Regions from separate parts of the Streptomyces sp. NPDC047017 genome, predicted to be linked through region 2. Evidence: riboswitches for the same ligand, from Rfam matches in the RefSeq annotation. Region 2 holds a riboswitch; each other region holds the start of a gene.

Region 1 (10,448 bases), on a different contig from region 2:
TGATGTCGACGACGACCGATGTCAACGACACTGCCCGCCCGGCGGCCCCCGGACCACCTCTCCAATCTGCGAAATCCATACCGGCCCGGGCTGCGGATCTGCGAAAACTGCGAAGGTCGCGGATGCTATGTTCGCAAGTGACCGGAGGCGGAAGGCCGCAGCTCACCGGCACGCGACAAGGGATGTGCGCCATGGCCCGACGAGCCGCAGGCCGCAAGGTCTACGCCCATGCGAAGCTGCGGCGGCTGCGCCGCGAGCACGGCATGAACCAGGTCGACATGGCCCGCGCGCTCGGCATCTCCACCAGCTACGCCAACCAGATCGAGCAGAGCCAGCGGCCGCTGACCGCACCGGTGCTGCTGCGTATCGCGGAGGTGTTCGGGGTCGACGCGGAGTTCTTCTCCGAGGCCGCCGAGGACCGGCTCGCCGCCGATCTGCGGGCCGCGCTCGCCGACGAGGCGTGCGCGGTGGAACTGCCCGCCGCCGAGGAGATCACCGACGCCGCCCGCGACCATCCGGAGGTGGCCCGCGCCCTGGTCGCGCTGCACCGCCGCTACCGCGACACCGTCGAACAGGCCGCCGCCCTCGGCTCCCCGGGCCGGGGTCCGGGCCCGGGCGGCGCCCCGCTGCCGGCCGCCGAACCGCACGACGAGGTACGGGACTTCTTCTACGCGCACCACAACCACTTCGAACCGCTGGACACCGAGGCCGAGCGGACCGCCGGCACCCTGGACCTGCGTGCGGGCCGGGTCGCCGACCCGCTCACCGCGCTGCTCGCCGAGCGCCACCGCGTCCGCGTCGTCCAGGCCGCCACCGGCCGCTCCGCCGACGCCCGGCGCTACGACCCCGCCACCGGGCTGCTGTTCCTGTCGCCCTGGCTCAGCGACGGCCAACGGGCCTTCCAACTCGCCACCCAGCTCGCGCTGCTGGAGCACGGCCCGCTGCTCGACGCCCTCGCCGCCGGCGCCACGGGCCTGACCTCGCCCGAGTCGCGGTCGCTGGCCCGCATCGGCCTGGCGAACTACTTCGCGGGCGCCCTCCTCATGCCGTACACGGCCTTCCACACCACCGCCGAGGAGGTGCGCTACGACATCGAGCTGCTGTCCGCGCGGTTCGGCGTCGGCTTCGAGACCGTCTGCCACCGCCTGAGCACCCTCCAGCGCACGGGACGGCGGGGCGTGCCGTTCTCCTTCCTGCGGGTCGACCGGGCCGGCAACATCTCCAAACGGCAGTCCGCGACCGACTTCCACTTCTCCCGGCTCGGCGGCACCTGCCCGCTGTGGACGGTGTACGAGGCGTTCTCCGCGCCCGGCCGGATACTGACGCAGGTGGCCGAGATGCCCGACGGCAAGCGGTACTTCTGGGTCGCGCGGACCCTCACCCGGGGCGGCTTCGGCCACCACGCCCCGCGCGCCGAGTTCGCCGTCGCCCTCGGCTGCGAACTGCGCCACGCCCACCGCCTGGTCTACGCGGAGGGCCTCGCCCTGGACGATCCCCGGGCCGCCACCCCGATCGGACTCGGCTGCCGGATCTGCGAACGCCGCGACTGCGCGCAACGGGCCCGCCCACCGGCCGGCGGCCGGCTGGCCGTCGACCCGGACCGGCGCACCTACGTGCCGTATCCGGTGGAGAGCGGCGGCCCGGGGCACTGACGGACCCGAAGGCGCGGGGTCATGTCATCGGGTGGGCAGCCGGCAGCCGTCCCGGCCGGCCTCGGCGTCGTGGGCGGCACCGGCTCCGGCCTCGGCGTAGTGGGCAGCACCGGTTCCGACCCCAGCCTCGGTCGTCCAGCTCCCGGCGGTGGCGGTCATGACATGCCCCCCAGTCGGGCGTTGCGCAGGGCGGCCCGGGCCTTGACGATGCCGCCGTGCTGGAGCAGGCCACCGATGTAGATCCGGCCGCCCACGCGCAGCAGCACGGCGACCGAACCGAGCAGCAGGGCGACGGCCAGCGCGATGTCCCACCACGGCACGTTCTCGCTCGCCATCCGGACCGGCATCACGGCCGAGGACGGAAGAACAGGGCCATCACGCCGATCGCGGCGGTCATGGTCCGCTGGGTCGTGCGGTCCGCGTCGGGGTCAAGCGCGGACAGGGCTGACGTGGGTGCGCTGTCGTCGGTCATTCGCCTGGGCTTCCCGTCGCGGAGGTGAGGGGTGGCGGGCACGGGGCCCGCGGGTGGTGGCCTGGCTGATGGCGAGGCTCGCGGCGGCGCGGAGCGGGGTGGTGGCCGCGGCTCCGGTCACCGCGTCGACCGCGATCTTGTCGGCGCAGGCGCAGGAATCGTAACCCGGCAACAACTCCTCATGCAGGTAAGGAGCGTTGGGCAGGGATTCAGCTCCTTTCGTCAGCCGGAGGGCTCTCGCTAGGTCACCTCACCGCATGCGCCACCAGGAACGCCCGCATGGCCGGGGCCACCGCCTCGGCGAGGTCCTCGGCGTTGTGCAGTGCGGTGTCGATCGCGGGGGTGGCCAGGTGGCCGTCGGGGAGGGTGGCCGCGAGTTGCCGGGCGAGGGCGGTGGGGTGGCGTGGGTCGGTGCCGGGGAAGACCAGGGTCGGCACGGTGATCGCGGCGAGTTCGCCGACGGTGCGGAAGGAGCGGTCGTGTCCGATGGCCGCGGCGGCGGCGATGCTCGCGGGGTCGCTGCGGGGGACGGCGTCCCGTACCAGCTCGCCCACCAGCGGCGGGAGCAGGGAGAGGACGGGCGCCCAGCCGGCTTCCAGGCCCTCGGTCCTGACCCGGGCGGCGAACGCGTCGAGGAAGCGGATCTCGGCGGCCTTGGCCTCGTCGTCCTCGATGTCCTCCACGCCGATCAGCACGGCGGCCCGTACCCGGTCCGGGTGTGCGGCCGCCGCCCTGAGCGTGATCGTGGAACCCAGGCCGGCCCCGGCCAGTGCGGCGCGGGGCAGGTCCAGGTGGTCGAGGAGGCCGAGCAGGTCGTCAGTGTACCGGTCCCAGGTGTAGCGGGCCGGGTCCGTGCAGACCGAGCGGCCGTAGCCGCGCAGGTCCGGGACGACCACCGTGTGGCGGTCGGTGAACCGCTCGGCCAGCGGCAGCATGCTCCGGTGGTCCGGGCCGCCCGCGTGCAGCAGGACCAGGGCCGGTCCCGCGCCGGTGAGGGTGGCGTGCAGGACACAGCCGTCGCCCGCCCGGTAACTCGTCTTCGGCATGGGTCCCACCCTGCCCCGGCGGGCGGGCGTACGGTACCGGCTCGCCCGACAATCCGTGTCGCGCGACGGCCATCCGCGCGGTGCTGCCGGAAGGGGTCAGGGGCGCTCCCCTCCGCTGCGTTCCTTGATCCCGCTGCGGTCCCTGATCGTCCGTACGATGCCGGAGAAGTCCTCCGTGTCGGTGGCGTGTTCGGCGTAGGCGGCGTACAACTCGGCTGCGCGCAGGCCGAGTTCCGCGTCCACCTCGCCCGCGCGGATCGCGCCCGCGGCGAGGGCGAGGTCCTTGGCCATCAGGGAGGCGGCGAAGCCGGGGCGGTAGTCGCGGTTGGCGGGGCTGGCCGGTACGGGGCCGGGGACGGGGCAGTTGACGCTGAGTGCCCAGCACTGGCCGGAGGCGGTGGACGCCACGTCGTAGAGCGCCTGGTGGGACAGGCCGAGGCTCTCCCCGAGGACGAACGCCTCACTGACGGCGATCATGGAGATGCCGAGGATCATGTTGTTGCAGATCTTGGCGGCCTGCCCGGCGCCCGCCCCGCCGCAGTGGACGGCCTTGCGGCCCATGGCCTCCAGCAGCGGACGGGCCTCGGCGAACTCCGGTTCCGCGCCGCCGGCCATGAAGGTCAAGGTGGCGGCTTCGGCGCCGACGACCCCGCCGGAGACGGGGGCGTCCAGGGCCCGCATGCCCGCGGCGAGCGCCCGGTCGTGGGCGGTGCGGGCGTCGGCGACGTCGATGGTGGAGCAGTCGACGAAGAGGGTCGCGGGGCGGGCGGCGGCGAGGATGTCGTCGTAGAGGGCGAGGACGTGCCGCCCGGCGGGCAGCATGCTGACGACCACGTCGGCGCCGGCGGCCGCCTCGGCCGCGGACGCGGCCGGCCGCACCCCGGCGCCCGCGGCGGCCGCCACCGCCTCGGGGACGAGGTCGTGGCCGAGCACCCGGTAGCCGGCCCTGACCAGGTTGGCGGCCATCGGGCCGCCCATGTGCCCGAGTCCGACGAAGGCGACGGTGCTGCTCACCAGGCCACCTCCGCGGCGGTGCCGGCCGCGGCGGCGAGCCCGAGTTCGCGCGCGCCGAGCGGGGCGAAGAAGCGTGCGACGTCGGCGTCGGTGACCTCGCCGAGGGTCTTCGGTGCCCAGCGCGGGCCGCGGTCCTTGTCGACGACCTGGGCGCGGATGCCCTCGACCAGATCGGGCGCGGTCAGCGCCGCGCAGGAGACCCGGTACTCCTGGTCGAGCACCTGTTCCAGCGAGCCGAGCCGCCGGGCCCGGCGCAGCGAGGCCAGGGTGACCTTCAGCGCGGTCGGGGACTTGGCGAGCAGGGTCTCGGCGGTCTCCCGGGCGGCCGGGTCGCCGTGGGCGGTCAGCCGCCGCACGATCTCCTCGACGCTGTCGGCGGCGTAGCAGGCGTCGATCCAGGCGCGCCGGTCGGCCAGCACGCCCCGCGGTGCGGGCCGTACGTGCCGGGCCAGTGCCTCGCGGACCGGCAGGCGGGCCAGGTCGCCGACGAGGTCCGCCAGCGCGGCGGCGGGCACGTGGTGGTCGGCGAGCCCGCACAGCAGGGCGTCCTCGGCGCCGGCCTGCGCGCCGGTCAGGGCGAGGTGGGTGCCCAGTTCGCCGGGTGAGAGGGCCAGCAGGTAGGTGCCGCCGACGTCCGGTACGAAGCCGATGCCGGTCTCGGGCATGGCGACCCGGGACCGTTCGGTGACGATACGGACGCTGCCGTGGGCGGACAGGCCGACGCCGCCGCCCATGACGATGCCGTCCATCAGGGCGACGTACGGTTTCGGGAAGCGGGCGATCCGCGCGTTGAGGTGGTACTCGTCGCGCCAGAACGCCGCCGTGGCGGTGCCGTCGCCGTCGCGGGCGTCGTCGTGGATGGCGCGGACGTCACCGCCGGCGGACAGGCCGCGCTCGCCGGCGCCCATGAGGACGATCGTCTCGACGGCCGGGTCCCGTTCCCAGGCGGTGAGGGCCTCGTCGACGCGGGACACCATCGGGTGGGTCAGGGCGTTGAGGGCGCGCGGGCGGTTGAGGACGATGTGGGCGGCCCGGCCGGTGCGGCGCAGCAGGACGTCCGCGTCGCCGCCGGTCACCGGAACGCCTCCGTCAGGCCGCGGGCCACGATGACACGCATGATCTCGTTGGTTCCTTCCAGGATCTGGTGGACCCGCAGGTCCCGGACGATCTTCTCGACGCCGTACTCGTTCAGGTAGCCGTAGCCTCCGTGCAGTTGCAGTGCCCGGTCGGCCACCGAGTACCCCGTGTCGGTGGCGAACCGCTTCGCCATCGCGCACAGATACGGCGCCTGCGCGTCGCCCCGGTCCAGGGCCTCGGCCGCCTGCCGCACCAGGGCGCGCGCGGCGGCCAGTTCGGTGGCCATGTCGGCGAGGCGGAAGCGCAGCGCCTCGGCGTCCAGCAGCCGGCGGCCGAACGCCTCCCGGTCGGCGAGGTGGGCCAGGCTGCGGTCCAGGGCGCTGCGGGCGCCGCCCAGGGAGCAGGCGGCGATGCCGAGCCGGCCGCCGTTGAGGCCGTTCATGGCGATGCGGAAGCCCTGTCCCTCGCGGCCCAGGAGCCGGCCGGCGGGCACCCGTACCCCGTCCAGGACGACCTGGCGGGTGGGCTGGGCGTTCCAGCCCATCTTCCGTTCGTCGGGGCCGAAGCCGACGCCGGGGTCGTCCTTGTCGACGACGAACGCGGAGATGCCCTCGGCGCCGTCGCCGCCGGTGCGGGCCATCACGACGTACAACTGGGCGGCGCCGGCCCCGGAGATGAACTGCTTGACGCCGGTCAGCACATGGCCGTCGCCGTCCCGGACGGCGCGGGTGGTCAGGGCCGCGGCGTCCGATCCGGCGCCGGGTTCGGTCAGGCAGTAGCTCGCGAGGTCCTCCATCGCGCACAGCCGGGGCAGCCAGCGCTCGCGCTGGGCGTCGTCGCCGTAGTGGTCGATCATCCAGGCGACCATGTTGTGGATGGACAGGTACCCGGCGATGGACGGGCACCCGGAGGCCAGGCTCTCGAAGACGAGGACGCCGTCGGCGCGGGTGAGTCCGGAGCCGCCGGAGTCCTCGCGGACGTAGACGCCGCCGAGTCCGAGGCCGGCGGCCTTGCGCAGTGTGGCGACGGGGAAGTGCTTGTCGCGGTCCCAGTCGAGGGCGTGCGGGGCGATGTGGTCCTGGGCGAAGTCCAGGGTGGTCTCGACGAGGGCCTGCTGGTCCTCGGTGAGCAGGGTGGTGGTCATACGACGCTCAGCCCATCGTGGGGATCGTGAAGCTCGCGCCCTCGCGCAGCCCGGCGGGCCAGCGCGAGGTCACGGTCTTGGTGCGGGTGCAGAAGCGGATGGCGTCCGGGCCGTGCTGGTTGAGGTCGCCGAAGCCGGAGCGCTTCCAGCCGCCGAAGGTGTGGTAGGCGACCGGCACCGGAATGGGCACGTTCACGCCGACCATGCCGGTGTTCACCCGCCGGGTGAAGTCACGGGCGGTGTCCCCGTCCCGGGTGAAGATCGCCACGCCGTTGCCGTACACGTGCTCGCTGGGCAGCCGCAGCGCCTGCTCGTAGTCGGCGGCGCGGACGACGGACAGCACCGGTCCGAAGATCTCCTCCTGGTGGATGCGCATCGCCGGGGTGACCCGGTCGAACAGCGAGGCACCGGCGAAGAAGCCGCCCTCATGGCCGGGGAGCACGAAGTCCCGTCCGTCGACGACGAGTTCGGCGCCCTCCTCGATGCCCAGGGCGAGGTAGGAGCGGACGCGTTCGAGGGCGTCCGGGCCGACCAGCGGGCCGAAGTCGGCCTCGGGGTCGTCGCTGCGCCCGATGCGCAGTGCGCCGACGCGCTCCTTGAGCCGGGCCACGAGGGCGTCGGCGGTGGCCTCGCCCACGGGGACGGCGACCGAGATGGCCATGCAGCGTTCGCCGGCCGAGCCGTAGCCCGCGCCGATCAGGGCGTCGACGGCCTGGTCGAGGTCGGCGTCCGGCATCACGATCAGGTGGTTCTTGGCGCCGCCGAAGCACTGGGCGCGCTTGCCGTGGGCGGCGGCGGTGGCGTAGACGTGCGCGGCGACGGGGGTGGAGCCGACGAACGCGAGGGCGCCGACGCGCGGGTCCTCCAGCAGGGTGTCGACCGCTTCCCGGGCGCCGTTGACGACGTTGAGGACACCGGCCGGCAGGCCCGCCTCCAGGAACAGCTCCGCGAGCCGCAGCGGCACGGACGGGTCACGCTCGGAGGGCTTGAGGACGAAGGCGTTGCCGCAGGCCAGCGCGGGGGCGGCCATCCACAGCGGGATCATCGCGGGGAAGTTGAACGGGGTGATGCCGGCGATCACGCCCACCGGGGCGCGCAGCGAGTGGACGTCGATGCCGGTGCCGGCGTTGTCGGTGAACTCGCCCTTGATCAGGTGCGGGACGCCCGCGGCGAACTCCACCACCTCCAGGCCGCGCTGAATGTCCCCGTGCGCGTCGGCGACGGTCTTGCCGTGCTCGGCGGCCAGCAGCCGGGCCAGGGCGTCCTTCTCCTGCTCGGCCAGGTGCAGGAAGCGCAGCAGGACGCGGGCGCGGCGCTGGGGGTTCCACTCGGCCCACTCCCGCTGGGCGTCGGCGGCGACGGCGATCGCCGCCTCGGTCTCGGCGCGGTCCGCCAGGGGTACGCGGGCCTGGACCTCTCCGGTGTTGGGGTCGTACACGTCGCCGTGGCGCCCCGATGTTCCCGGGGTGTGCTTGCCGCCGACGAAGTGGGTCAGTTCGCGCACACCGGTGTGGTCGTGCGGACGGATCATGGGTGCCTGCTCTCGTCAGGTGATCCGGGACGGCACGCCGCCGCACCCGGGCGCGCGAGGGCGCGGGGCGGGACGGGCGGCGTGAGATCGCGTATGGCGGGTGCCGTCAGACGGCGAGGAGACGCCTTCGGGGACTACGACGGGACCAGGCCCGTGCGGCGGGGCCGCCGGGGTCGTGGACGCGCACCGATGCCATGCGTGTCAGCTCCATCCTCGTGGACAACACGGAACATCCCGCGGCCGGTATCCTGACTCCCGGATCAGCGCGCGCCGTCCGCCTTCCCGACATCCAGCTCGTCAGTGGCGTACCGCTCGACGGCGTACTCCCCGGTCACAGTGGCGGGACCGTGCCGGAATCACACCGGCTTCCCTGCACCGCGGGCCTTGGTCGCGACTATATAGTTGGACGCCCTAGTAAATCCAGGGTCTGGGATCCGGGGCCTGGGATCCGGGGTCTGAAGTCTGCGGTCTGCGGTCTGCGGCCCGGGGGTGTGCGGCGGGAGGTGCCGCCGCGGCCGACGCGCAGTGCTCGGCCCTCGTGCTGGAGCCGTACACATGCGTGGGTGTACTTCGTGCTCCGCACGGGGGCCGAACGCACTACAGGGGTGCGGAGTCGAAGATCACGTGACCTGACCTCCCGCGAGTCGGTCGGGTCCCCGCCAGTGGAGGATTTCGAGGGCGGCCGCGACTTCCAGGGGGTGGGTGGCGAGGGGGTGGGGCAGGAGGTGGTCGGCGCGGGTGAGGCGGCGCAGGAGGGTGTTGCGGTGGGTGAAGAGGCGGGTGGCGGCGCGGGAGGCGTTGCACTGTGCGGAGAGGAAGGCGCGTACCGCCTCGGTGAGTTCGGGCGGGGCCGTCGCGAGGTCGCCGAGGGTGCGTTTGACGAAGCGGTCGGCGTGTTCGGGGTCCTGGGTGAGGAGGGCGACGAGTTCGATCTCGTCGTAGGAGGCCAGGCGGTGGGTGGAGGAGAGCCTGGCCAGCATCCGCTGGGTGGTGAGCGCGTCGAGATGGCTGCGGCGGAAGCCGTCGACGCCGGGTGCGGCCGGGCCGAGCGCGACGCGCGCGGCCGGCAGCCGGTCCAGGGCGGCCCGTACGTCGTCCGTGCCGGGGCGGCCGTGTACCCACACCCAGCGGGTCGCGGCGCCGGCGATGACGCTCAGTGCCGCGCTCCGGCCCGCCGCGGCGGCCAGGGCGTCCGCGGCCCGGTCGAGCTGGTGCAGGTCGGCGTCGGGATCGTCGGTCCAGACCACGGCCGCGGTGTGCGTCGCGTCCAGCGCGTGGCCCAGCCGGGCCTGGGCGCGCTGCCGGGTGATCGGCGCGCCGTCCAGCAGCAGGGCCACGATCTCGCGGCGCTCGGCGTGGGTGCCGCGGGTGAGTTCGCCGCGCTCGGCGTGCATGCGGGCGGCGATGGCGGCGACCGTGTCGTCCACGAACGCGGCGATGGAGCGCAGGGACACGTCGAGCAGTTCACTCAGTTCCGCCGGGTCGTCCGTGAGCGAGCAGGCGATCTGCGTCCACACCCGGACGGCGACGCTCTGGCCGACCCGGTAGGCGTCGAGCGCGGTCTCGTCCAGGCCGCGCCGCACGAGGTCGCGGGCGATGGCCAGGGGCGCGTCGCCCTCGTTCGCGGGCACCGGCTCGCCGGGGGCGCGGACGTTGCAGGCCGCCCAGAACAGCAGGTTGGACCGGTTCGTCCGGCGGGTCCCGGCGGCCAGCACCGGGTCGGCGGCGATCTGCTGCTGGGCCCGGCCGGACAGCGTGGCGGCGTCGAGTTCGGCGAGCCATTCCGGGCGGGGGGTGAGGGCGATCTCGGCGCCCCTGCGCATCAGCTCCCGCACGCGGGGCGAGGGCGGGTTCCACGGCGGCATGCGCCGACTCTAGCGGTGCGGGGGTGGTGCATACTGCACCGTGCGAGCCGCGACCCGGTGCACTTCGTGCTTTGCCGTTCCGCCGTGGACGTTCCACCATGGACGAGCCGCACGTCATCGTCTGGTCGCCCGGCCGTCTGGAGTCGCCGCCCATGCCCGCTGCCTCAGCCGCACCCGCCGCCGAACACCTCGACGTCCTGATCATCGGCGCCGGGATCTCCGGTATCGGGGCCGGCCGCTATCTGTCGGCCGAGCTGCCGTCGAAGAGCTTCGCGATCCTGGAGGGGCGGGCCGCCTCCGGCGGGACCTGGGACCTGTTCCGCTATCCGGGCATCCGCTCCGACTCGGACCTGCACACCTTCGGCTACGAGTTCAAGCCGTGGCGGGACGAGGAGTCGATCGCCTCCGCGCCGCGGATCCTGGCGTATCTGCGCGAGACCGCGACCGAGAACGGCCTGGACCGCCACATCCGCTACCACCACGAGGTGCGCTCCGCGTCCTGGTCGACCGAGCGGGCCCGCTGGACGGTGCGGGTCGAGCGCACCGACACCGGCGAGCGGACGACGCTGACGTGCGCGTGGCTGTTCTGCGCCAGCGGCTACTACCGCTACGACCGGGGATTCGCCCCGGAGTTCAAGGGCCGCGAG
Region 2 (10,448 bases):
CCCGGGCGCACAGGTCCCGCAGCGACTCCCCGCCGTGCGGCGCCGCCCCCGGGTCGGCCAGCCAGCGGGCCACCGCCTCCCCTTCGGCGGCACCGACCTCGTCGAGCGTGCGTCCCCGCCAGCGCCCCACGTCCCAGCCGGCCAGCTCCGGGTCGGCCTCGCCGCCGAGCCCCAGCGCCGCCGCCGTCTGGCGGCAGCGTACCGAGGGCGAGACCACGACCCGCGCGGCCCGGGGCAGCGCGCCCGCCGCGGCCCGGGCCCGGACCGCGGCGCCGGCGTCGATCGGATCGCCGTCGTCGAACCGGGCCTGCCGCAGCGAACGGCTCGTGGCCGGCGAGACGAACAGCACTCGGGCGGTCATGTCGTCAAGTCTCCTGTCTGCGCGGCGCGATCGCTCCCGGCGTGAGTCTGCCAGAGCGCCCCTCGGTGAAGCCCGGGGGGCGGGGACGGAGACGGCGGCCGGGAGTCGGGAGTCGGGGAGGGAGCGCGGCGCTCCCTCCCCGGCCCCTTTCCCTCCCGACGGCCGCGCGCGGGTCAGGACGCGGGCAGTTCCGCCCGGACCGTGCGGGCGGCGGCGACCAGGTTCTCCAGGGAGGCCCGGGTCTCCGGCCAGCCGCGGGTCTTCAGACCGCAGTCGGGGTTCACCCACAGGCGCTCCGCCGGGATGGCCTCCAGGCCGGTGCGCAGCAGGTCGGCCGCCTCCTCGGTGCCCGGGACCCGCGGGGAGTGGATGTCGTAGACGCCGGGTCCGGCCTCGCGCGGGTAGCCGTGGGCGGCGAGTTCCCGGGCGACCTGCATGTGGGAGCGGGCGGCCTCCAGGCTGATGACGTCGGCGTCGAGGTCGTCGATGGCCTGGACGATGTCACCGAACTCGGCGTAGCACATGTGGGTGTGGATCTGCGTGTCCGGGCGTACGCCGGCGGTGGTGAGGCGGAACGCCTCGGTGGCCCAGGCCAGGTAGGCGGGGCGGTCGGCGGTCCGCAGCGGCAGCGTCTCGCGCAGCGCGGGCTCGTCCACCTGGATGACCGAGGTCCCGGCCGCCTCCAGGTCGCCCACCTCGTCGCGCAGGGCGAGCGCGACCTGCCGCGCGGTGTCGCCGAGGGGCTGGTCGTCGCGGACGAACGACCAGGCCAGCATGGTGACCGGCCCGGTGAGCATGCCCTTGACCGGGCGGCCGGTGAGGGACTGGGCGTACGTCGTCCAGCGCACCGTCATCGGCTCGGGGCGGGAGATGTCGCCGGCCAGGACCGGCGGGCGGACGTAACGGGTGCCGTAGGACTGCACCCAGCCGTGCTGCGTGGCCAGGTAGCCGGTGAGCTGCTCGGCGAAGTACTGGACCATGTCGTTGCGCTCGGGCTCGCCGTGCACCAGGACGTCGATGCCGGTCTTCTCCTGGAAGGCGATGACCTCCTGGATCTCCGCCTTGATGCGCTCCTCGTAGTCGGCCGTGTCGGTTCGGCCGGACCGCAGGTCGGCGCGGGCGGCGCGCAGTTCGGAGGTCTGCGGGAACGAGCCGATGGTGGTCGTGGGCAGCAGCGGCAGGCCGAGGTGGGCGCGCTGGGCGGCGGCCCGCTCGCCGTACGGCTGGGAGCGGCGCGCGTCGGCCTCGGTGACGGCGGCGGCGCGGGCCCGGACGGCCGGGTCGTGGGTGATCGGCGAGGTGGCCCGCGAGTTGAGGTCGGCCCGGTTCGCGGCCAGTTCGGCCGCGATCGCGCCGGTGCCCTGGGCCAGGCCCTTGGCGAGGGTGACGATCTCGGCGGTCTTCTGCCGGGCGAAGGCCAGCCAGCGCTGGATCTGCGGCTCGATGTCCCGTTCCGCGGCGGCGTCCAGCGGCACGTGCAGGAGCGAGCAGGAGGCCGCCACGTCGACCCGGTCGGCCAGGCCGAGCAGGGTGCCGAGGATGGCGAGGGACTTCTCCAGGTCGTTGACCCAGATGTTGCGGCCGTTGACGACACCGGCGATCAGGCGCTTGCCGGGCAGTCCGCCCACGGTGGCGAGCGCGTCCAGGTTGGCGGCGGCCTCGGTGAAGTCCAGGGCGAGCCCGTCGACCGGGGCCTTGGCCAGGACGGGCAGGGCGTCGCCGAGCCGGTCGAAGTAGGAGGCGACCAGCAGCCGGGGCCGGTCGGTCAGGGCGCCGAGGTCGCGGTAGGCGCGCTCGGCGGCGTTCAGCTCGGCCGGGGTGCGGTCCTGCACGAGGGCGGGCTCGTCCAGCTGCACCCACTCGGCGCCGGCCGCGCGCAGGTCGGCGAGGACCTCGGCGTACACCGGCAGCAGCCGGTCGAGCAGGGTCAGCGGCTCGAAGTCGGCGGGCACGCCGGGCGCGGGCTTGGCGAGGAGGAGGTAGGTGACCGGGCCGACCAGGACCGGACGGGCGGTCAGGCCCTGGGCGAGGGCCTCCTTCAGCTCCGCCACCTGCTTGCCGGAGTCAGCGGTGAAGACGGTACCCGGGCCCAACTCGGGCACCAGATAGTGGTAGTTCGTGTCGAACCACTTGGTCATCTCCAGCGGCGCCACGTCCTGGGTGCCGCGGGCCATCGCGAAGTAGCCGTCCAGCGCGTCCGCGTCGACGGCGGCCCGGTGCCGCTCGGGGATCGCGCCGACCATGACGGTGGTGTCGAGGACGTGGTCGTAGTACGAGAAGTCGCCGGTCGGCACCTCGTGGACGCCGGTCTCGGCGAGCTGCCGCCAGTTGGCGCGGCGCAGGTCCGCGGCGGTGGCGCGCAGCGCGTCGGCGCTGACGCGGCCCTTCCAGTAGCCCTCGATCGCCTTCTTCAGTTCCCGGTTCGGGCCCTGGCGGGGGTAGCCGTGGACGGTGGCCCGCGGGGCCGGCGTCGCTGACTTCGCTGTCACGGAGATCTCCTTCGCGAGATGAATCCCTGAGATCCCGGGGACGGGACGCGAGCGCGAAGGGGTGACGGACCGGGCGGTACGCGTGCGCGGCAGGGCACGGTCGACCGCCTGGTATGTACGCCGACCCGCCCACGAGGTCACCGGGATGTCCGCGCGCGAGTGGTTCGGGCGCGGGCAGCGGGCAGGTCTTCGGACTCGCGGGCGCGTCTCGTGTCGTACGAGACTCCTAGTGGCCGTCGCTTCCCGGACCCTGACGGGCCCAGTGCGTATGACGGCGGTCGTTCCCGCTCACCGCTGCGGGGCAGTCCCGGATTCCCACCGGGTTCCCTCTTGCGACGCATCCCGCCTGGCGGACGGGGCGAACCAGCTGCGGGGGCAAGGTTACGGGGCCGTCCGGCGAGGTGGTACGTCACGTCCGCCATTCGGATGGTGACATGAGACACGCGGCGCACGGCCGGCGGCCACGGCCGCCGGCTCGTCCACAACTGCGTACGACTGCCGGGAAGTTGCTGCGGCAAGCCGGGTGACCGGCCGCCCACCTCCCCGAACGTGCGCGACGCGCTGCCCGCCTCCCCGCCCACGTTCCACGGGCGGCCGGTCAGCCCTCGGCCGTCCGCTCCGTGAGGCTCCAGGCGTACCGCAGCCAGTCGGCCGTCACGACGGCGCCCGGCCCCGCGCACCCGCGCCGAAGGCCGCCGCGAGCACGGCGTACCCCCCGCGAGAAACCCCGTCCCTACGGTCGTAGGACCGCTCTCCGGCCGCCATGGAAGCCTCCCTGCTCTCACTTCCCCGGTGCGGCGCGGCGGTCAGTGGGCGCCGGGCCCGCCGCTGCCGAACGAGCCGCTGCCGCCCTCGTCCCAGCGGGGACGTGCGGGGGCGGGGCTCGTGCGGGTCCCCAGGTTCCCGTGCGCCTTCAGCCGGTGCGGTGTCAGCCGGTCACCGCCCCGGGGGACCTCGTCGGGTGCACGCCGCTCCACGACATCGCCGACCGGGCCCGACTCGGGCAGCCGCGGCTGCTCCTCGGGGCGCGGCGGTGCGGGCTCGCGGCGGCGGATGCGCGCGCCCATCCAGAAGGCGCCGATCAGCAGGGCCACCAGGACGAGCCCCAGGACGAAGGGCCAGATGCCGATCGCGGCGCCGTGCGCCGCGGCGATGTCCACCGATGCGTTGCTCATGGGCGGCGGGTACCCCTGGCCAGTGCCGCGAAGCGGCGCCGCGCTGCGGACCCCCCGGTCGGCTCAGCCGGACCTGGCCTGCCGGGTCCGCGAACGGTTCGCCTTGCGGATCGCGTCCAGCAGCTCGTCCTTGGACAGGTGCGAGCGCCCCTCGATGCCGAGCCGCTTCGCCGTGTCGTACAGCTGCTCCTTGGGCGCGCTCTCGTCGACGCCCTCGCCGCCGCGGCCGCCCTGCCCGCGCGGCCGGGCCGACCGCGGGTCGGAGGGGCCCTTGCGGCCGCCCTCCTTGCGCTCCCAGTGATCGCCGACCTTCTCGTACATGTGCTTGAGCGCGCCGTACGCCACCCGGTGCGCCCGCTCGCCCTCGCCGCAGGTCTCGACGGCCGCGTCATGGGCCCTGATCCAGGTGCGCCGGGCCTCCCGGGGGGAGCACTCCAGCGTCGACGGCAGCTCCTGTCGTCCGGGCCCGGGAATCCACCTCCGTCAGCCGTTCGTCCAACCGTCCGACCCGGTCGTCCCACCGGGCCCGACGAGTGCCCCCGCCCCGTGACGGAAAACGGCCGCGGCCCTTGCCGGCACCGGGTTTGGCGGGTGTGGCACCGGCAACCCGGGCGAGGTGACTACGACCGATACGACACCATCGACGACTTCGCAACAGGAACTCATACGGTTCCTGGAGGACCGGTTCGCCTGCGCGCAGGCGTGCACGGCATGCGCGCGGGCCTGCGCGCTGCGCGCCAGCCTGGTCGAACCGGGCGGCGACGAGGAGACCGAGCTGCTGCGGCGCAGGGGCATCATGTGCGCGGAGGTCTGCGACGCGACCTGCCGGGTGCTGTCGGAGCAGAACACCCAGGACGAGGCCGGGATCCGCACCCAGCTGGAGTGGTGCCTGAGCGTCTGCCTGGACACCGCCCACGTCTTCGACCGGCACCCCGGCGCCGCACAGGCCGCGGACGCCTGCCGGACCTGCGCCAAGGCGTGCGGGGAATTCATCGCGACCCTGAAGTGACCCGCCTCCGCCACCGCACCGGCCCGTCGACCGGCCGCGCGGACGGCGCTAGCCTGCCTGACGTGGAGACCATACGCACGAGTGACCCCGGCCTCTTCGGGCCGTCCTCGGTGACCTGGCAGCTGCACGCGGACCCGATGATGTGGGTGGCCGGCGTCCGCGCGCTGTACCTGCAGGCCCTGCACCCTCGCGCGGTCCGCGGGGTGATGGAGAACTCCGACTTCCGGCGGGACGCCTGGGGCAGGCTGATGCGCACCGCGAACTTCGTCGGCACCACGACGTACGGCACGACCCGCGCCGCCGAGGAGGCGGGCGCCCGGGTGCGCAGGATCCACCGGCTGCTGTCCGCCACCGACCCGAGCACCGGGCAGACGTACGGCATCGACGCCCCCGACCTGCTGCTGTGGGTGCACTGCGCGGAGATCGACTCCTATCTGCACGTGCTGCGCCGCTCCGGATTCCCGCTCACCGACGCCCAGGCCGACCGCTACCTCGCCGAGCACCGCGCGAGCGCCCGCCTGGTCGGCCTCGACCCGCGCACCGTGCCCGCGAGCCGCGCCGAACTCGCCGCCTACTTCGCGGCCGTCCGGCCCGAACTCGCGGCCGGGGCGGACGCCCGCGCGGTGGACGACTTCCTCCAGCGCCCGCCGACGCCCCCACTGCTCGCCCCGGCGCGCGACCTGCTGTGGCGGCGCGTGGCCCAGCTGGCGTACGCCTCCCTGCCCCCGTACGCCCACGAGCTGTACGGCAGAGCGGCCCCGGCCCCCGCCATCGTCACCCGCCGGCTGCGCACCACCGGCACCCTGCTGCGCCGGATACCGGCCCGAGTGCGCTGGCAGCTGCCCCCCAAGCACATCCTGCGCGCCACGGCCCGGCTCGGCCCCGGCGCCCGTCCCGCCCCGCACAAGGCCGCCCCACCTGCTCGACCTGCTCGAAGCGACAGGCCCTAGCCGCGCCACGGCCCCTGGCCGCCGCCGAACCCCCCGTGCTACCAAGAGCCATGAGCGCACACGAGGCACCCGGCACCTATGACGCGGTGATCGTCGGCGGCGGGCACAACGGTCTGGTCGCCGCCGCCTACCTGGCCCGGGCCGGACGGTCGGTGCTGGTCCTGGAACGGCTCGGCCGCACCGGCGGCGCGGCCGTCTCCACCCGCCCCTTCCCCGGCGTGGACGCCCGGCTGTCCCGCTACTCCTACCTCGTCAGCCTGCTGCCCCGAAAGATCGTCCAGGACCTGGGCCTGGACTTCCGGCTGCGCACCCGCGCCATCTCCTCGTACACGCCCGCCGACCGCGACGGCCGGCCCACCGGGCTGCTCGTGGGCGGCGGCGAGGACCGTACCCGGGCGGCCTTCGCCCGCTTCACCGGCTCCGACCGCGAATGGGAGTCCTGGCAGCGCTTCTACGGCACGACCGGCCGTGCCGCCCGGCGGATCTTCCCCACCCTGACCGAGCCGCTGCCCTCCCGGGCCGGCCTGCGCCGCCGGGTGGCCGACGAGGACGCCTGGCGGATGCTGTTCGAGGAGCCCATCGGGGCCGCGATCGAGGACCGCTTCGCCGACGACCTGATCCGCGGCGTGGTCCTCACCGACGCCCTCATCGGCACCTTCGCCGACGCCCACGACCCCGCCCTGACGCAGAACCGCTGCTTCCTCTACCACGTGATCGGCGGCGGCACCGGCGCCTGGGACGTACCGGTCGGCGGCATGGGCGCCCTGACCGACGCGCTGGCCGGCGCGGCGCGCGCGGCGGGCGCCCGCCTGGCCACCGGCCACGAGGCCGTCCGGGTGGCCACCGACGGCCGCACCGCCGAGGTCACCTACCGCACCCGGGACGGCGAGGGCACCGTCGGCGCCCGGCACGTCCTGGTCAACGCCTCCCCGCAGGCGCTGGCCGCCCTGACCGGCCAGGAACCGCCCGAGCCCGCCGAGGGCGCCCAGCTGAAGGTCAACATGCTGCTCAAGCGGCTGCCCCGGCTCCGGGACCCCTCCGTCGACCCGCGCGAGGCGTTCGCCGGCACCTTCCACATCGCCGAGGGCTACCGGCAGCTGGCCGCAGCCCACGCCCGGGCCGCCGCCGGCGAACCGCCCGCCGAGCCCCCCTCCGAGATCTACTGCCACTCCCTGACCGATCCGAGCATCCTCGGCCCCGATCTCGCCGCCCGCGGCCGGCACACCCTCACCCTGTTCGGCCTGCACACCCCCGCCCGGCTCTTCGCCCGCGACCACGACGCCGTCCGGGCGGAACTGCTCAAGGCCACCCTGGCCCAGCTCGACCGCCACCTCGCCGAACCGCTCGCCGACTGCCTGGCCACCGACGCCGAGGGCAGGCCCTGCATCGAGGCGAAGAGCCCGCTGGACCTGGAACGGGAACTCGGCCTGCCCGGCGGCCACATCTTCCACCGGGCGCTGAGCTGGCCCTACGCCGAGGAAGGCGGCGGCCGTTGGGGCGTGGAGACCCCGCACGCCAACGTCCTGCTGTGCGGCGCGGGCGCGGTGCGCGGCGGCGGCGTCAGCGGCGTGCCCGGGCACAACGCGGCCATGGCCGTCCTGGAAGCCGGTCAGCGGCAGGGCGGCTGAATGCCCCCGCCGCGGCGGGGCACTCCGACAGGGCGAGGCAATGCCCGTACGACCAGGCCGCCCCGCGGCGGCCGTACCACCCCCCACGGGAGGCTCCCATGGCCGACCTCAGCCCGATCGACCTGCAGAAGGCCCTCAGCGGCGCCGACTATCCCACCGACAGGCAGCACCTGGTGGACCGCGCCCGGCGGAACAAGGCCAACGACAAGATCGTCAGCCGGCTCGACGGCCTGAAGCAGGACCACTTCGACGGACCGAACGAGGTACAGAAGGCCGTCTTCGACAAGTGACGGCCCGCTGCGCCCGCGCAGCCGTCCACGGGCCCGCCGTCCCCCAGGGAGGGCGGGCCCCGGCACGCCGGGCGAAGCCGCCGGGAAGCGGGTGCCGACCCGGTGCTTGACCTCTCCCGGCGCCGCACCCAGGATCGACTGTCATGACGCCTGGACACGGGAGCACGGTCGACGCACTCCTGCGGCGCAGCGCCCGGCGCACCCCGGCGCGGACCGCCGTCGGGTACGGCGACCGGGCCTGGACGTACGCCGCCCTCGACGACGCCGTCTCCCGCGCGGCGGGCGTCCTGCGCGGCCTGGGCCTCGCCCCCGGCGACCGGGTCGCCGCTTACGGCCACAACTCCGACGCCTATCTGATCGCCTTCCTGGCCTGCGCCCGCGCGGGCCTCGTGCATGTGCCGGTCAACCAGAACCTCACCGGCGACGACCTCGCCTACCTCCTCGCCCAGTCCGGCAGCGCGCTGGTCCTGACCGACCCGGACCTCGCCGGGCGGCTGCCCGGCGGCGTACGGCGGCTGCCGCTGCGCGACGCGGCCGGCTCGCTGCTCGCCGCGCTGGCGGACACGGCACCGTACGACGGCCCCGAGCCGCGCGCCGAGGACCTGGCGCAACTGCTCTACACCTCCGGCACCACCGCCCTGCCCAAGGGCGCGATGATGACCCACCGGGCGCTGGTGCACGCCTACCTGAGCGCCGTCACCGCCCTCGACCTGCGCGCGGACGACCATCCCGTGCACGCGCTGCCGCTCTACCACTCGGCGCAGACGCACGTGTTCCTGCTGCCCTACCTCGCCGTCGGCGCGACGAACACGATCCTGGACGCCCCCGACGGCGACCGGCTCCTCGACCTCGTCGAGGCCGGCCGTGCGGACAGCCTGTTCGCGCCGCCCACCGTCTGGATCGGCCTCGCCGGCCGCCCCGACTTCGCCACCCGCGACCTCGGCGGACTGCGCAAGGTTTACTACGGCGCCTCGGTCATGCCGGTCCCCGTCCTCGAACGGCTGCGCGCCCGAGCACCGCACCTCGCCTTCTACAACTGCTTCGGGCAGAGCGAGATCGGCCCGCTCGCCATGGTGCTGGGCCCCGACGAGCACGAGGGGCGGCTGGACTCCTGCGGCCGGCCGGTGCTCTTCGTGGAGGCACGGGTCGCCGACGAGGACGGCCGGGACGTGCCCGAGGGCACACCGGGCGAGATCCTCTACCGCTCACCGCAGCTGTGCGAGGGGTACTGGGACAAGCCCGAGGAGACCGCGGCGGCCTTCCGCGACGGCTGGTTCCGCTCCGGCGACCTCGCGGTGCGCGACGCGGACGGCTACCACACGGTTGTGGACCGGGTGAAGGACGTCATCAACTCCGGGGGCGTGCTGGTGGCGTCCCGCCAGGTCGAGGACGCCCTCTATACGCATCCGGCGGTCGCGGAGGTGGCCGTCGTCGGCCTGCCCGACCCGCGGTGGATCGAGGCCGTCACGGCGGTCGTCGTCCCGCGCGGCGAGGTCACCGAGGCCGAGCTGATCGCCCACGCCCGCCGGAACCTGCCCCACTTCAAGGCCCCCAAGCGGGTCGTCCTCACCGACGGCCTGCCGCGCAACGCCAGCGGCAAGATCCTCAAGAGGGAACTGCGCGACCGGCTCGGCGCCCGGCCCGCCGGGACCGACGCGGACCCTGGCACTGCTACGCCGACGGCGACCGCAGATCCACGATCCGCCTGATCTTGCCCACCGAGCGCTCCAGCGACTCCGGCGCCACGATCTCCACCGAGACCGACACCCCGATGCCGTCCTTCACCGCCGCCGCGATCGACCGGGCGGCGGCCTCCCGGGCCTCTGGTCCGGCGTCGGGGCGGGCCTCGGCGCGGACGGTGAGCGAGTCCAGCCGCCCCTCGCGGGTCAGCCGGAGCTGGAAGTGCGGGGCGACGCCCGCGGTGCGCAGCACGATCTCCTCGATCTGGGTCGGGAAGAGGTTCACCCCGCGCAGGATCACCAGGTCGTCGCAGCGTCCGGTGATCTTCCGCATGCGCCGGAACACCCGCGCGGTGCCGGGCAGCAGCGCCGTCAGGTCCCGGGTGCGGTAGCGGACGACCGGCATCGCCTCCTTGGTGAGCGAGGTGAACACCAGCTCGCCCTCCGCGCCCTCCGGCAGCACCTCCCCGGTCACCGGATCGACGATCTCCGGGAAGAAGTGGTCCTCCCAGATGTGCGGGCCGTCCTTGGTCTCCACGCACTCCTGCGCGACACCCGGGCCCATCACCTCCGACAGGCCGTAGATGTCGACCGCGTCGATCCCGGCCCGCTCCTCGATCTCCCGCCGCATCTCCTCGGTCCACGGCTCGGCCCCGAAGACACCGACGCGCAGCGAGCCGGCGCGCGGATCGACGCCCTGCCGCTCGAACTCGTCGAGCAGCGTGAGCATGTACGACGGCGTGACCATGATGACCCTGGGTTCCAGACCCTGGATCAGCCGGACCTGACGGGACGTCATGCCGCCCGAGGCGGGCACGACCGTGCAGCCGAGCCGCTCGGCGCCGTAATGGGCGCCCAGGCCGCCGG
Region 3 (10,448 bases), on a different contig from region 2:
CTGGTTGTAGATGCCGTGCTCGCGGACGGCCTCCTTCAGCTCACGCCAGTCGGCCTGCGTGGGCAGCGTGATCCCCGCGTCGGCGAACAGCTGCCGCACCCGCTCGGTGGCCGGCTCCCACACCCGCTCGGTGTACTTGTCGAAGTAGGAGCCGTCCGCGTACGCCGACTTCTCGAAGCCGTCGAAGGCGGTGCCGCGCTCGACGGCGATGCGGTGGGAGGCGCGCAGCGCGTGGTAGGCGACGGCGTAGAAGTACATGTTCGTGAAGTCGACGCCCTCCTCGCTGCCGTAGTGGACGCGCCGCGCGGCGAGGTAGCCGTGCAGGTTCATCTGGCCCAGGCCGATGGCGTGCGACAGGTCGTTGCCGCGCGCCACGGACGGCACCGCGGTGATGTCCGACTGGTCGGAGACGGACGTCAGGCCGCGCACCGCGGTCTCCACCGTCGTGCCGAGGTCGGGCGAGGCCATCGCGGCGGCGATGTTCAGCGACCCCAGGTTGCACGAGATGTCCCGGCCGACCGTCTCGTAGCCGAGCGCGGCGTCGTACGTGCTCGGCGTGTTGACCTGGAGGATCTCCGAGCACAGATTGGACATGTTGATCCAGCCCGGGATCGGGTTGGCCCGGTTCACCGTGTCCTCGAACAGCAGGTACGGGTAGCCCGACTCGAACTGCAGCTCCGCGATCGTCTTGAAGAACTCGCGGGCGCTCAGCCTGGTCTTGCGGATGCGCGGGTTTGCGACCAGCTCGTCGTAGTGTTCGCTCACCGACAGGTCCGCCAGCGGCTTTCCGTACTCGCGCTCGACGTCGTACGGCGAGAACAGGTGCATGTCCTCGTTGCGCTTGGCCAGTTCGAAGGTGATGTCGGGGACGACCACGCCGAGGGAGAGCGTCTTGATGCGGATCTTCTCGTCCGCGTTCTCCCGCTTGGTGTCCAGGAACCGCATGATGTCGGGGTGGTGGGCGTGCAGGTACACCGCGCCCGCGCCCTGCCGCGCGCCGAGCTGGTTGGCGTACGAGAAGGAGTCCTCCAGGAGCTTCATCACCGGCACGACACCGGAGGACTGGTTCTCGATCTTCTTGATCGGGGCGCCCTGTTCGCGCAGGTTGGTCAGCAGCAGTGCCACGCCGCCGCCCCGCTTGCTGAGCTGGAGCGCGGAGTTGACGCCGCGCCCGATGGATTCGAGGTTGTCCTCGACCCGCAGCAGGAAGCAGGAGACCAGCTCGCCGCGCTGGGCCTTGCCGGCGTTGAGGAAGGTCGGGGTGGCCGGCTGGAAGCGGCCGGTCATCATCTCGTCCACCAGACGGGAGGCCAGCTCCTCGTCACCGGCGCCGAGACACAGGGCGGTCGCGACGACCCGGTCCTCGTAGCGCTCCAGGTAGCGGGAGCCGTCGAAGGTCTTCAGCGTGTACGACGTGTAGTACTTGAAGGCGCCCAGGAAGGTGCGGAAGCGGTGCTCGTGGGCGTACGCCTGCCGGTACAGGGCCTCCAGGAACTCCCAGTCGTAGCGCCGGACGAACGCCTCCTCGTAGTAGCCGTGCTCGATGAGGTGGTCGATCTTCTCCTTCAGCGACCCGAACGTCACCGTGCGGGGATCGACGTGCTGGAGGAAGTACTGGCGGACGGCCTCGCGGTCCTTGTCGAACTGGATGCGGCCCTCGCAGTCGTACATGTTCAGCATGGCGTTCAGCGCGTGGTAGTCCTTGCGCGTGCCGACCGACTCGCGCGGCGCGGTGATCACGCCGCCGCCGATGAGTGTCGTGTCCAAAACGTCCTGAGTCCTTCCCTCACGGCACGGACGTCGTGGTCCGTGCCCAGCAGTTCGAATCGGTACAGCTCGGGGACCTGGCACTTCGCCGAGATCACCCGGCCGGCCAGGCAGTAGTCCGCGCCGAAGTTGGTGTTTCCGGAGGCGATGACCCCGCGCAGCAGGGCGCGGTTGGCCTCGACGTTCAGAAAGCGGACCACCTGCTTGGGGACCGCGCCGGCGCGTTCGCCGCCGCCGTAGGTGGGCACGACCAGCACATACGGCCCGGTCACCCGCGGCATGCCCTCGCGGTGGGGGTGCAGGGGGATGCGTGTGGCGGGCAGGCCCAGCCTTTCCACGAAGCGCTTGGTGTTCTCCGAGACGCTGGAGAAATACACGAGTGCGCCCATCGGCCGCCGCCTCCTCTCGCTCGTTCCCGACGGGGTCCGAGGACCTGGAGGGGAGGAGCGGCGCGGCGCGGACGGCAGGGCGCCGGGGCGTGGATGCACCTGTGCCCGGGTCCGTGCGTCTGCCACCTGGCCCTCCCTCGGGGCCTCGGAGCGCGCACACCGCCGTCCGGTGTGCGCACCGGTGGCAGGTCTTCGGACTCGCGGGCGTGTCCCGTGCCGTAGAGACTCCTACTGGCCGTCGCTTCCCAGGCCCGTCGTGCGGACCCAGTGCGTGTGACGGCGGTCGTTCCCACTCACCGCTGCGGGGCAGCCCCGGATTCCCACCGGGTTCCCTCTTGCGACGCCGGACACCGAAGTGCCCGGCGAACCACCAGCAGCGACAACACTACATCTGGAACTCGCTGAGCACACACAGCCCAGATGTTGTGTTCCAGCGAGGACTTAGGTATACCTAAGTCCTGCCCCCTCCGGAGGGGGCAGGACGATGTCGTACCAGGCCCTCAGCCCTGGTCGTAGGTATGGAACCCCCGGCCGGACTTGCGGCCGAGGAGTCCCGCCTGCACCATCCGCTGGAGCAGCGGCGGCGGGGCGTGGAGCGGCTCGCGGAACTCGTCGTACAGGGACTCGGCGATGGAGGCGACGGTGTCCAGGCCGATCAGGTCGGCGAGCCTGAGCGGGCCCATGGGGTGGGCGCAGCCCAGTTCCATGCCGGTGTCGATGTCGGCGGCGGTGGCGAAGCCGGACTCCGCCATCCGGACGGCGGCGAGCAGGTAGGGGATCAGCAGGGCGTTGACGACGAAGCCGGCCCGGTCCTGGGAGCGGACGACCGTCTTGCCGAGCGTGCGGGTGGCGAAGTCCTCGACCCGGGCCGTCGTCTGCGCCGAGGTGTGCAGCGAGGTCACCACCTCGACCAGCGGCAGCACGGGGACGGGGTTGAAGAAGTGCAGGCCCACGACCCGGTCCGCGCGGGCGGTCGCCATGCCGAGCCGCATCACGGGCAGCGAGGAGGTGTTGGTGGCCAGCACGGCCGCCGGGTCCTCGACGATCTTGTCCAGGGCGGCGAAGACCTCCGTCTTGGCGTCCGGGTTCTCGACGACGGCCTCGACGACGAGCTGCCGGTCGGCGAGGCCGTCCAGGCTGCCGGCGAACACCGTCCGCTCCAGCGCGTCCCGCGCCGCCGCCCGCTCCAGCTTGCCGCGCCGCACCGCCCGGTCGAGCGAGGCGGCCACCCGGTCCCGTGCCGCGCGGGCGGCGACCGCGTCCACCTCGCAGACCACGGTGTCCAGCCCGGCCCGCGCGCACACCTCCGCGATGCCCGCACCCATCTGCCCGCCGCCGACCACACCGACGCGCGTGATGCCGCTCGCACTCACGCCGCCGCGCGCAACGCCCGCCGTACTCACGCCCGCCGCACCTCCGCCCGCCCCGCCCACGCCCGCCGCGCTCACGCCCGCACCTCCGGTCGGCGTGCTCACACCCGCCCCGCTTCCGCCCGCCGCGTTCACGCCGCCGCGCGCGCCGCCCGCCGCGCTCACGCCCGCACCTCCGGTCGGCGCACGAGGTGGTGGGTGTAGGCGTCCGGGGTGAAGAACAGCGGCAACTCGCCTGCCATCGCGGTCCGTTCGAACAGGGCGCGGATGTCGTCGACGGGTGCCCACGGGTACGCGGCGCCCAGCGCGGCGCACTCCTCGTCGAGCACCCGCTGCACGGTCTCCCGGTCGACGACCCGGTGCCGCAGCCACTGCCAGATCTGCACCCGGGCGATCTCGGCGGTGGCCGCGTCCTCCATCAGCCCGTCGAGCGCGACCGCGCCCTGGCCGCGCAGCCAGGCGGCGTAGTACCGCAGCGCGACGGAGACGTTGGTGCGCACCCCCTCGGCGCTGGGCGGGCCGCTGATCCGGCGCACGTCCAGCAGGTCGGCGGGGGTCACCTCGACGTCGTCGCGGCCGCGGTCGAGCTGGTGGGGCCGCGCGCCGAGGACGCCGTCGAAGACCTCGCGGCAGACCGGGACGAGCGCGGGATGGGCCACCCAGGACCCGTCGAAACCGTCCTCGGCCTCCCGCTCCTTGTCGAGGCGGACCTTGGCGAGCGCGGCCTCGTTCGCGGCCGGGTCCTTCTCCGGCACCTGGGCGGCCATCCCGCCGATGGCGTGCGCCCCGCGCCGGTGGCAGGTGCGGACGAGCAGCTCGGTGTAGGCCCGCAGGAAGGGCGCGGTCATCGTGACCTCGGCACGGTCCGGCAGCAGGAAGTCGGTGCGGTGCCCGAACGTCTTGATCAGGCTGAACAGGTAGTCCCAGCGGCCCGCGTTGAGCCCTGCGCCGTGCTCGCGCAGCTCGTACAGGATCTCCTCCATCTCGAACGCGGCGGTGATCGTCTCGATGAGGACGGTGGCGCGGACCGTGCCGCGCGGGATGCCGAGCAGCTCCTGGGCGAGCAGGAACACGTCGTTCCACAGCCGGGCCTCGTACCGGTTCTCCAGCTTGGGCAGGTAGAAGTACGGGCCGTGCCCGGCGTCGATCTGCCGCTGGGCGCAGTGGAAGAAGTACAGGCCGAAGTCGACAAGCGCGGCGGGCACCGGGCGGCCGTCGAACTCCAGGTGCTCCTCGTCCAGGTGCCAGCCGCGCGGGCGGACCATGATGGTGGCGAGCCGCTCGCCGAGCCGGTACTCACGGCCCTCGGGCGTGGTGAAGTCGATCCGCCGCTCGATGGCGTCGAGCAGGTTGAGCTGCCCGCCGACCACGTTGTCCCACAGGGGCGCGGTGGCGTCCTCGAAGTCCGCCATCCACACCTGGGCGCCGGAGTTCAGCGCGTTGACCGTCATACGGCGGTCCGGCGGGCCGGTGATCTCCACCCGGCGGTCGGTCAGGCCGGGCGCGGGCGGCGCCACCCGCCAGCCCGGGTCCGCGCGCACCGAGGCGGTGACCATGGGAAAGCCCAGCGGCGAGCCCGCCGCCAGCCGCAGCGCCTGCCGGCGGCGTTCCTTCATCAGCTCCCGCCGGCGCGGCTCGAACGCCTCGGTGAGCCGGCCGACGAAGTCCAGGGCGGCGGGGGTGAGGATCTCGTCGTGCCGGTGGCCGGACGCGGCCAGGACACGGATCTGCTGGGTGAGTGCGGTGGTGGGCATCGGGCTCTCCTGACGGGGACGGGAGCGGAGGGGGCGGGGACGGTCGCCCCCTCCGCTCGGCCGAGGGGGCTGCCTAGTGGAACTGCTCCGCCTCCGTGGAGCCGGCCAGCGCCGTGGTGGAGGAGGCGGGGTTGACAGCGGTGGAGACCAGATCGAAGTAGCCGGTGCCGACCTCGCGCTGGTGCTTGACGGCGGTGAAGCCGTGGGCCTGCGCGGCGAACTCCTTCTCCTGGAGGTCGACGTACGCGGTCATGCCGTGCTCGGCGTAGCCGCGCGCCAGGTCGAACATGCCGTGGTTGAGGGAGTGGAACCCGGCCAGCGTGATGAACTGGAACCGGTAGCCCATCGCGCCCAGCTCCCGCTGGAACTTGGCGATCTGGTCGTCGTCCAGCGCGGCCTTCCAGTTGAAGGACGGCGAGCAGTTGTAGGCGAGCAGCTGGTCGGGGTAGCGCGCGTGGATCGCCTCGGCGAACTCGCGGGCCTGGGCCAGGTCCGGGGTGCCGGTCTCCACCCAGATCAGGTCGGCGTACGGGGCGTAGGCCAGGCCCCGGGAGATGACCGGGGCCATGCCGCCCCGGACCCGGTAGAAGCCCTCCGCCGTGCGCTCGCCGGTGACGAACTCGGCGTCGCGCTCGTCGACGTCGCTGGTGAGCAGGTTGGCGGCGAGCGCGTCGGTGCGGGCGACGATCACCGTGGGCACGTCGGCGATGTCGGCGGCGAGCCGGGCCGCGTTCAGGGTGCGGATGTGCTGCGAGGTCGGCACCAGCACCTTGCCGCCGAGGTGGCCGCACTTCTTCTCGGAGGCGAGCTGGTCCTCGTAGTGGATGCCGGCGGCGCCCGCCGCGATCATCGCCTTGGTCAGCTCGAACGCGTTGAGCGGGCCGCCGAAACCGGCCTCCGCGTCGGCGACGATCGGCGCCAGCCAGTCGGTGGTGTCGCCGGCGTCCTCGGCGGTGGCGATCTGGTCGGCGCGCAGCAGCGCGTTGTTGATCCGGCGGACCACCTGCGGCACCGAGTTGACGGGGTACAGGCTCTGGTCGGGGTAGGTGTGCCCGGCCTGGTTGGCGTCGGCGGCGACCTGCCAGCCGGACAGGTAGATGGCCTGGAGTCCCGCCTTGACCTGCTGCACGGCCTGGCCGCCGGTGAGCGCGCCGAGGGCGTGGATGTAGTCCTGCTCGTGCAGCCGGCGCCAGAGCCGTTCGGCGCCGCGCCGGGCGAGGGTGTGCTCCTCGCGGACGCTGCCGGAGAGGCGCACGACGTCCTCGGCGCCGTAGGTGCGCTCGATGCCCTGCCAGCGCGGGTCGGTGGCCCAGCGCCGCGCCAGGTCCTCGGCCGCCCGCGTCCTCGCTTCTGCCATGACTGTCACCGTCTCCTCGGTCTGTGCCGGCTGTACCGGCTGCCAATCCCGCCGCCCGGACATCGCCCGGACGAACAGAGATGGCACTGTGTGTCGCTTGCTGGGGTGCGGCCCGCCGTCACCCCGGAGGGTGAAGCTGAGCAACGCTGCCGACGCAGACCGCCACGGATGCCGGGATCTCCGACGTCAGGGCAGTGAATCGCGCCCCGGTTCCGGGTGGTGGCTGCCGGTTCCGGCGGGCCGCACTACGACTCTGACACTGGCACTGAGTGCCATCAACTGTGGACCGGTGCCAACTTCTGCGAATCTTCTCGCCGCTTTTTGCCAACGTTGCGAAGGGTCGGGCGGGGTATGTGTCCCGTACGCTGGCCGGGTCAGGTGCCCGGTGCGAGGAGCGGTCGGTTGAGCAAGACCTATGCGGGGGCGCGGCTGCGGCGGCTGCGCGCGGAACGCCGGATGAGCCAGGCCGAACTGGCCCGGGTGCTGGGCATCTCGCCGAGCTACCTGAACCAGATGGAGCACGACTCGCGCCCGCTCACCGTGCCCGTCCTGCTCCGGCTGACCGAGACCTTCGGCGTCGACCCCGGCTTCTTCTCCGAGCGCGACACCACCCGGCTGGTGGCCGACCTGCGCGAGACCCTGACCGGGGAGATCGCCGCGTCCCGGGTCTCCTCCGCCGACCTCGCCGAACTCGCCGCCCGGCTGCCCGCCGTCGCGCAGGTCCTGCTCGACCTCGGACGCCGCAACCAGCTCCTGTCCGAACGGCTCGCCGGCGCCGCCGACGGCCGCGGCACCCCCGTCGAGGCACCCCGCTCACCGCACGAGGAGATCCGCGACTTCTTCTACCGCCGGCAGAACTACCTGCACGACACCGACCTCGCGGCCGAGGACCTCGCCGAGGAGATCGGCATCCGGCCCGGCGAGGTGACCGCGGCCCTGACGGTCCGCCTTGCCGGCACCCACGGCGTCCGCCTCACCGGCGAGAAGGGCGGCCACCCGCACCACTACGACGAACGCACCCGCACCCTCCACCTCTCCGGCCGCCTCCGGCCCGGCCAGCGCGCCTTCCGCATGGCCACCCAGCTCGCCCTCCTTGAGGGCAGCGACGCCTTCGACCGGCAGGCCGCCGAGGACTTCCCGCCCGGCTCACCCGCCCACACCCTGGCCCGGATCGGCATCGCCCACTACTTCGCCGCCGCCCTGATCCTGCCGTACACCGCCTTCCACACGGCGGCCGAGGAAGTCCGCTACGACATCGAGCGCCTCGCCGACCACTACGGCATGGGCTACGAGACCGTCTGCCACCGCCTGAGCACCCTCCAGCGGCCACGGCTGCGCGGGGTGCCCTTCTCCTTCGTCCGCGTCGACCGGGCCGGGAACATGTCCAAACGGCAGTCGGCCACCGGGTTCCACTTCTCCCGGGCCGGCGGCACCTGCCCGCTGTGGAACGTCTACGAGGCGTTCGCCGCCCCCGGCCGCATCCACGTCCAGCTCGCCGAAATGCCCGACGGGCAGCGGTACTTGTGGACCGCCCGCGCGGTCACCCGGCACCGTGGTGGCTGGGGCGAACCGGGGCGCACCTACGCCATCGGCCTCGGCTGCGAGACCCGCCACGCCCACCGGCTCGTCTACTCCGACGGACTCGACCTCACCAACGCCTCCGCCGCCACCCCGATCGGCATGGGCTGCCGCGTCTGCGAACGCCTCGACTGCCCCCAGCGGGCCGCCCCGCCCCTGGGCCGCGCCCTGCGCATCGACCAGAACAGCAGCACCTTCGTGCCCTATCCGGTGGCGGAACCTCAGCCGAGGGGCACCCGCGGCACCTCGCGCTCCTAGGACGCGCACAGCCGGGCGAGCAGGCGGAACCCGCCGGGGGTGAGCGACCAGCGGACGGAGTCGGGGCCGTAGGCGGGGTCCGGGTCGTGGGCGGGGTCCGGGCCATGGGCGGAGCAGGGGCCGGCGGAGGTGTCCGGGTCGTGGGCGGGGCCGGTGCCGATGTGCGCCGGCCGGAGCGGCAGGACCGCCCAGCAGCGCTTCCCCTCCGCCGTGGGCTCGCTGCCGTACAACAGGCACAGGGCGTCGACGAGGGTGAGGCCGCGGCCGCTCTCGTCGTCCGGCCCCGCCGTACGTGGCCGGGGCGCCGCCGCGCTCTCGTCCAGGACCTCGACGACGAGAAGGTCCAGCTCCAGGGCGACCACGGCGGTCAGCCGGCCGCCCGCGTGCAGTGCCGCGTTGGTCAGCAGCTCCGACGCCACCAGTTCCAGGCGGAAGTACAGCTCCTCGTCCAGCGGGACGCCCCACTCCCGTACCGTCGCCGAGATCCGGTGCCGCGCGGCGCGCACCGCCGCCGGGGCCGCCGCGAAGCTGAACTCGAGACTGGAACGGGCCTGGGCGCGGTGCATGGCGGTATCTCCTCGGGGCACGGGGCAGGACACCACTCCTACCGGCCGGAGGCCCCGGTGGTGGCGAGGCGGTGGCGAGGCGGTGCACCTGGCGTCAGATGGACAGCAAGAGGGACGGCAGTACGGGCGGCGGTACGGCAAGTACGGACGGCAGTAAGGCAGTACGGAACGGCAAGGCGGACGAGCGACCGCGTGCCGCCCGCGCTGCTCGCCCCGTACGCCGTCCGCGACGGGTGGATCTGGACGGGTGGATCTGACCGGCCCGTTCCCGGGCACCGGGGCACGTGGGACGGCCCCGGCAGCGGTCGTACCGCCGCCGGGGCGCTGTCCGCGTGAACTCACCGACGCCGCAGGCGCCGCCTGGCGAGGACACCGGTCAGTCCGAGCAGGGCGCCGGTGCCGGCCAGCGCGGCGGTGGTGGTGGCCTGCCCGGGCCCGTGCGCGGCCGACGCGGTCGCGGACGCGGTCGTGGAAGCGGCCGTCGTCTTCTGGCCGGCCGCCGCCTCGGCCGCCGCGGTGCCGAAGCCGCCCGCGTAGCCCTTGCGTGCGTAGGACGAGCCGGGCAGCTTGTCGCCGTAGGCGCTGTGCACGTGCGCGTAGTACGCGGCCACGCTCTCGCCGGCCGCCCCGACGGTGGCCTTCGCCTCGGCGTTCAGCGGGAGCACGCGGTCGCCCCGCAGCACGTACCAGGCGTTGACCTGGGGCTCGCGGAAGGCCGTGCCGTCGCCGCCGGCCCGGGCGGCGTAGTCGGTCTCGTCCGAGCCGCTGGCGATGTTGACGACCTTCCAGCCGTCGGCGGTCCGCAGGCTCCACACGCTGGCGGTCTGGCCGGTGGCGGAGACGGCCTTGGTGGCGACGTACCCGGCCTGGGCGACCGGGGCGCCCGCCTTGCCGCTCACGAAGTCGGGGTTGAGGGCGTAGACGGCCACGCTGTCACCCGACAGGTGCGTGGTGGCGTCCTTGGCCGCGTGCCCGGCCACCGCGCTGCCGCCCTGCCGGGGGGCGTGGGCGAAGAAGTCGTCCAGCACCTTCAGCGTGGCGTCGCTGCCGGCGGCCGTGCGGCCGGCGGTCAGCTGGGCGGCGCTGAGCGCGGCCGGCGCCGGCGGTGCCGGGGTGGCCGCCGCGGCGGTACCCGCCCCGCACAGGCCGAGGGCGGTGGCGGCGAGGGCCGCACAGCCGAGGACACGGGCGGCGCGCGGCACGGTGTCTGCCTTGATGGTGCTCACGGGGGTCACGCTCCGATTCCGTACAGCGTGTGGGTCCAGGAGAAGGTCGAGTTGCTGCGGTAGTAGTCGTAGGTCGCCCAGTTGTACCGGGTGTCGCTGGGCCACGGGTCGCCCCAGTACACCCACGACTTGGAGGTGTCGTAGCCGTACAGCACCTCGGCGTGACCGCCGCCGGAGCTCCAC

What was found. A riboswitch is a leader RNA that binds a small molecule or an ion and turns the genes downstream of it on or off. The one in region 2 is predicted to bind cobalamin.
Region 1: another riboswitch for cobalamin. It lies ahead of ABZ858_RS26555 (CoA-acylating methylmalonate-semialdehyde dehydrogenase); the one in region 2 lies ahead of metE (5-methyltetrahydropteroyltriglutamate--homocysteine S-methyltransferase).
Region 3: another riboswitch for cobalamin. It lies ahead of nrdI (class Ib ribonucleoside-diphosphate reductase assembly flavoprotein NrdI); the one in region 2 lies ahead of metE (5-methyltetrahydropteroyltriglutamate--homocysteine S-methyltransferase).

The regions. Positions count from the first base shown of each region.
Region 1 covers NZ_JBEYVW010000017.1:81,953-92,400, reverse strand. Annotated here, with positions in the region: gene ABZ858_RS26595 (short-chain fatty acyl-CoA regulator family protein) at 192-1,652, shown strand; gene ABZ858_RS26590 (hypothetical protein) at 1,677-1,811, opposite strand; gene ABZ858_RS26585 (hypothetical protein) at 1,808-1,987, opposite strand; gene ABZ858_RS26580 (hypothetical protein) at 1,999-2,124, opposite strand; gene ABZ858_RS26575 (alpha/beta hydrolase) at 2,370-3,170, opposite strand; gene mmsB (3-hydroxyisobutyrate dehydrogenase) at 3,267-4,184, opposite strand; gene ABZ858_RS26565 (enoyl-CoA hydratase/isomerase family protein) at 4,181-5,260, opposite strand; gene ABZ858_RS26560 (acyl-CoA dehydrogenase family protein) at 5,257-6,405, opposite strand; gene ABZ858_RS26555 (CoA-acylating methylmalonate-semialdehyde dehydrogenase) at 6,413-7,936, opposite strand; cobalamin riboswitch at 8,157-8,338, opposite strand; gene ABZ858_RS26550 (PucR family transcriptional regulator) at 8,557-9,801, opposite strand; gene ABZ858_RS26545 (NAD(P)/FAD-dependent oxidoreductase) at 9,954-10,448, shown strand, end outside.
Region 2 covers NZ_JBEYVW010000004.1:92,657-103,104, reverse strand. Annotated here, with positions in the region: partial or broken gene ABZ858_RS08100 (histidine phosphatase family protein) at 1-361, opposite strand, end outside; gene metE (5-methyltetrahydropteroyltriglutamate--homocysteine S-methyltransferase) at 535-2,850, opposite strand; cobalamin riboswitch at 3,013-3,233, opposite strand; gene ABZ858_RS08090 (DUF6479 family protein) at 3,657-4,025, opposite strand; gene ABZ858_RS08085 (ChaB family protein) at 4,089-4,475, opposite strand; gene ABZ858_RS08080 (ferredoxin) at 4,642-5,034, shown strand; gene ABZ858_RS08075 (oxygenase MpaB family protein) at 5,097-5,984, shown strand; gene ABZ858_RS08070 (NAD(P)/FAD-dependent oxidoreductase) at 6,035-7,612, shown strand; gene ABZ858_RS08065 (DUF2795 domain-containing protein) at 7,711-7,902, shown strand; gene ABZ858_RS08060 (fatty acyl-CoA synthetase) at 8,046-9,611, shown strand; gene paaK (phenylacetate--CoA ligase PaaK) at 9,574-10,448, opposite strand, start outside.
Region 3 covers NZ_JBEYVW010000017.1:99,508-109,955, forward strand. Annotated here, with positions in the region: gene nrdE (class 1b ribonucleoside-diphosphate reductase subunit alpha) at 1-1,752, opposite strand, end outside; gene nrdI (class Ib ribonucleoside-diphosphate reductase assembly flavoprotein NrdI) at 1,737-2,156, opposite strand; cobalamin riboswitch at 2,322-2,543, opposite strand; gene ABZ858_RS26645 (3-hydroxybutyryl-CoA dehydrogenase) at 2,657-3,559, opposite strand; gene aceB (malate synthase A) at 3,688-5,280, opposite strand; gene aceA (isocitrate lyase) at 5,354-6,637, opposite strand; gene ABZ858_RS26660 (short-chain fatty acyl-CoA regulator family protein) at 7,040-8,473, shown strand; gene ABZ858_RS26665 (ATP-binding protein) at 8,470-9,039, opposite strand; gene ABZ858_RS26670 (hypothetical protein) at 9,378-10,265, opposite strand; gene ABZ858_RS26675 (papain-like cysteine protease family protein) at 10,271-10,448, opposite strand, start outside.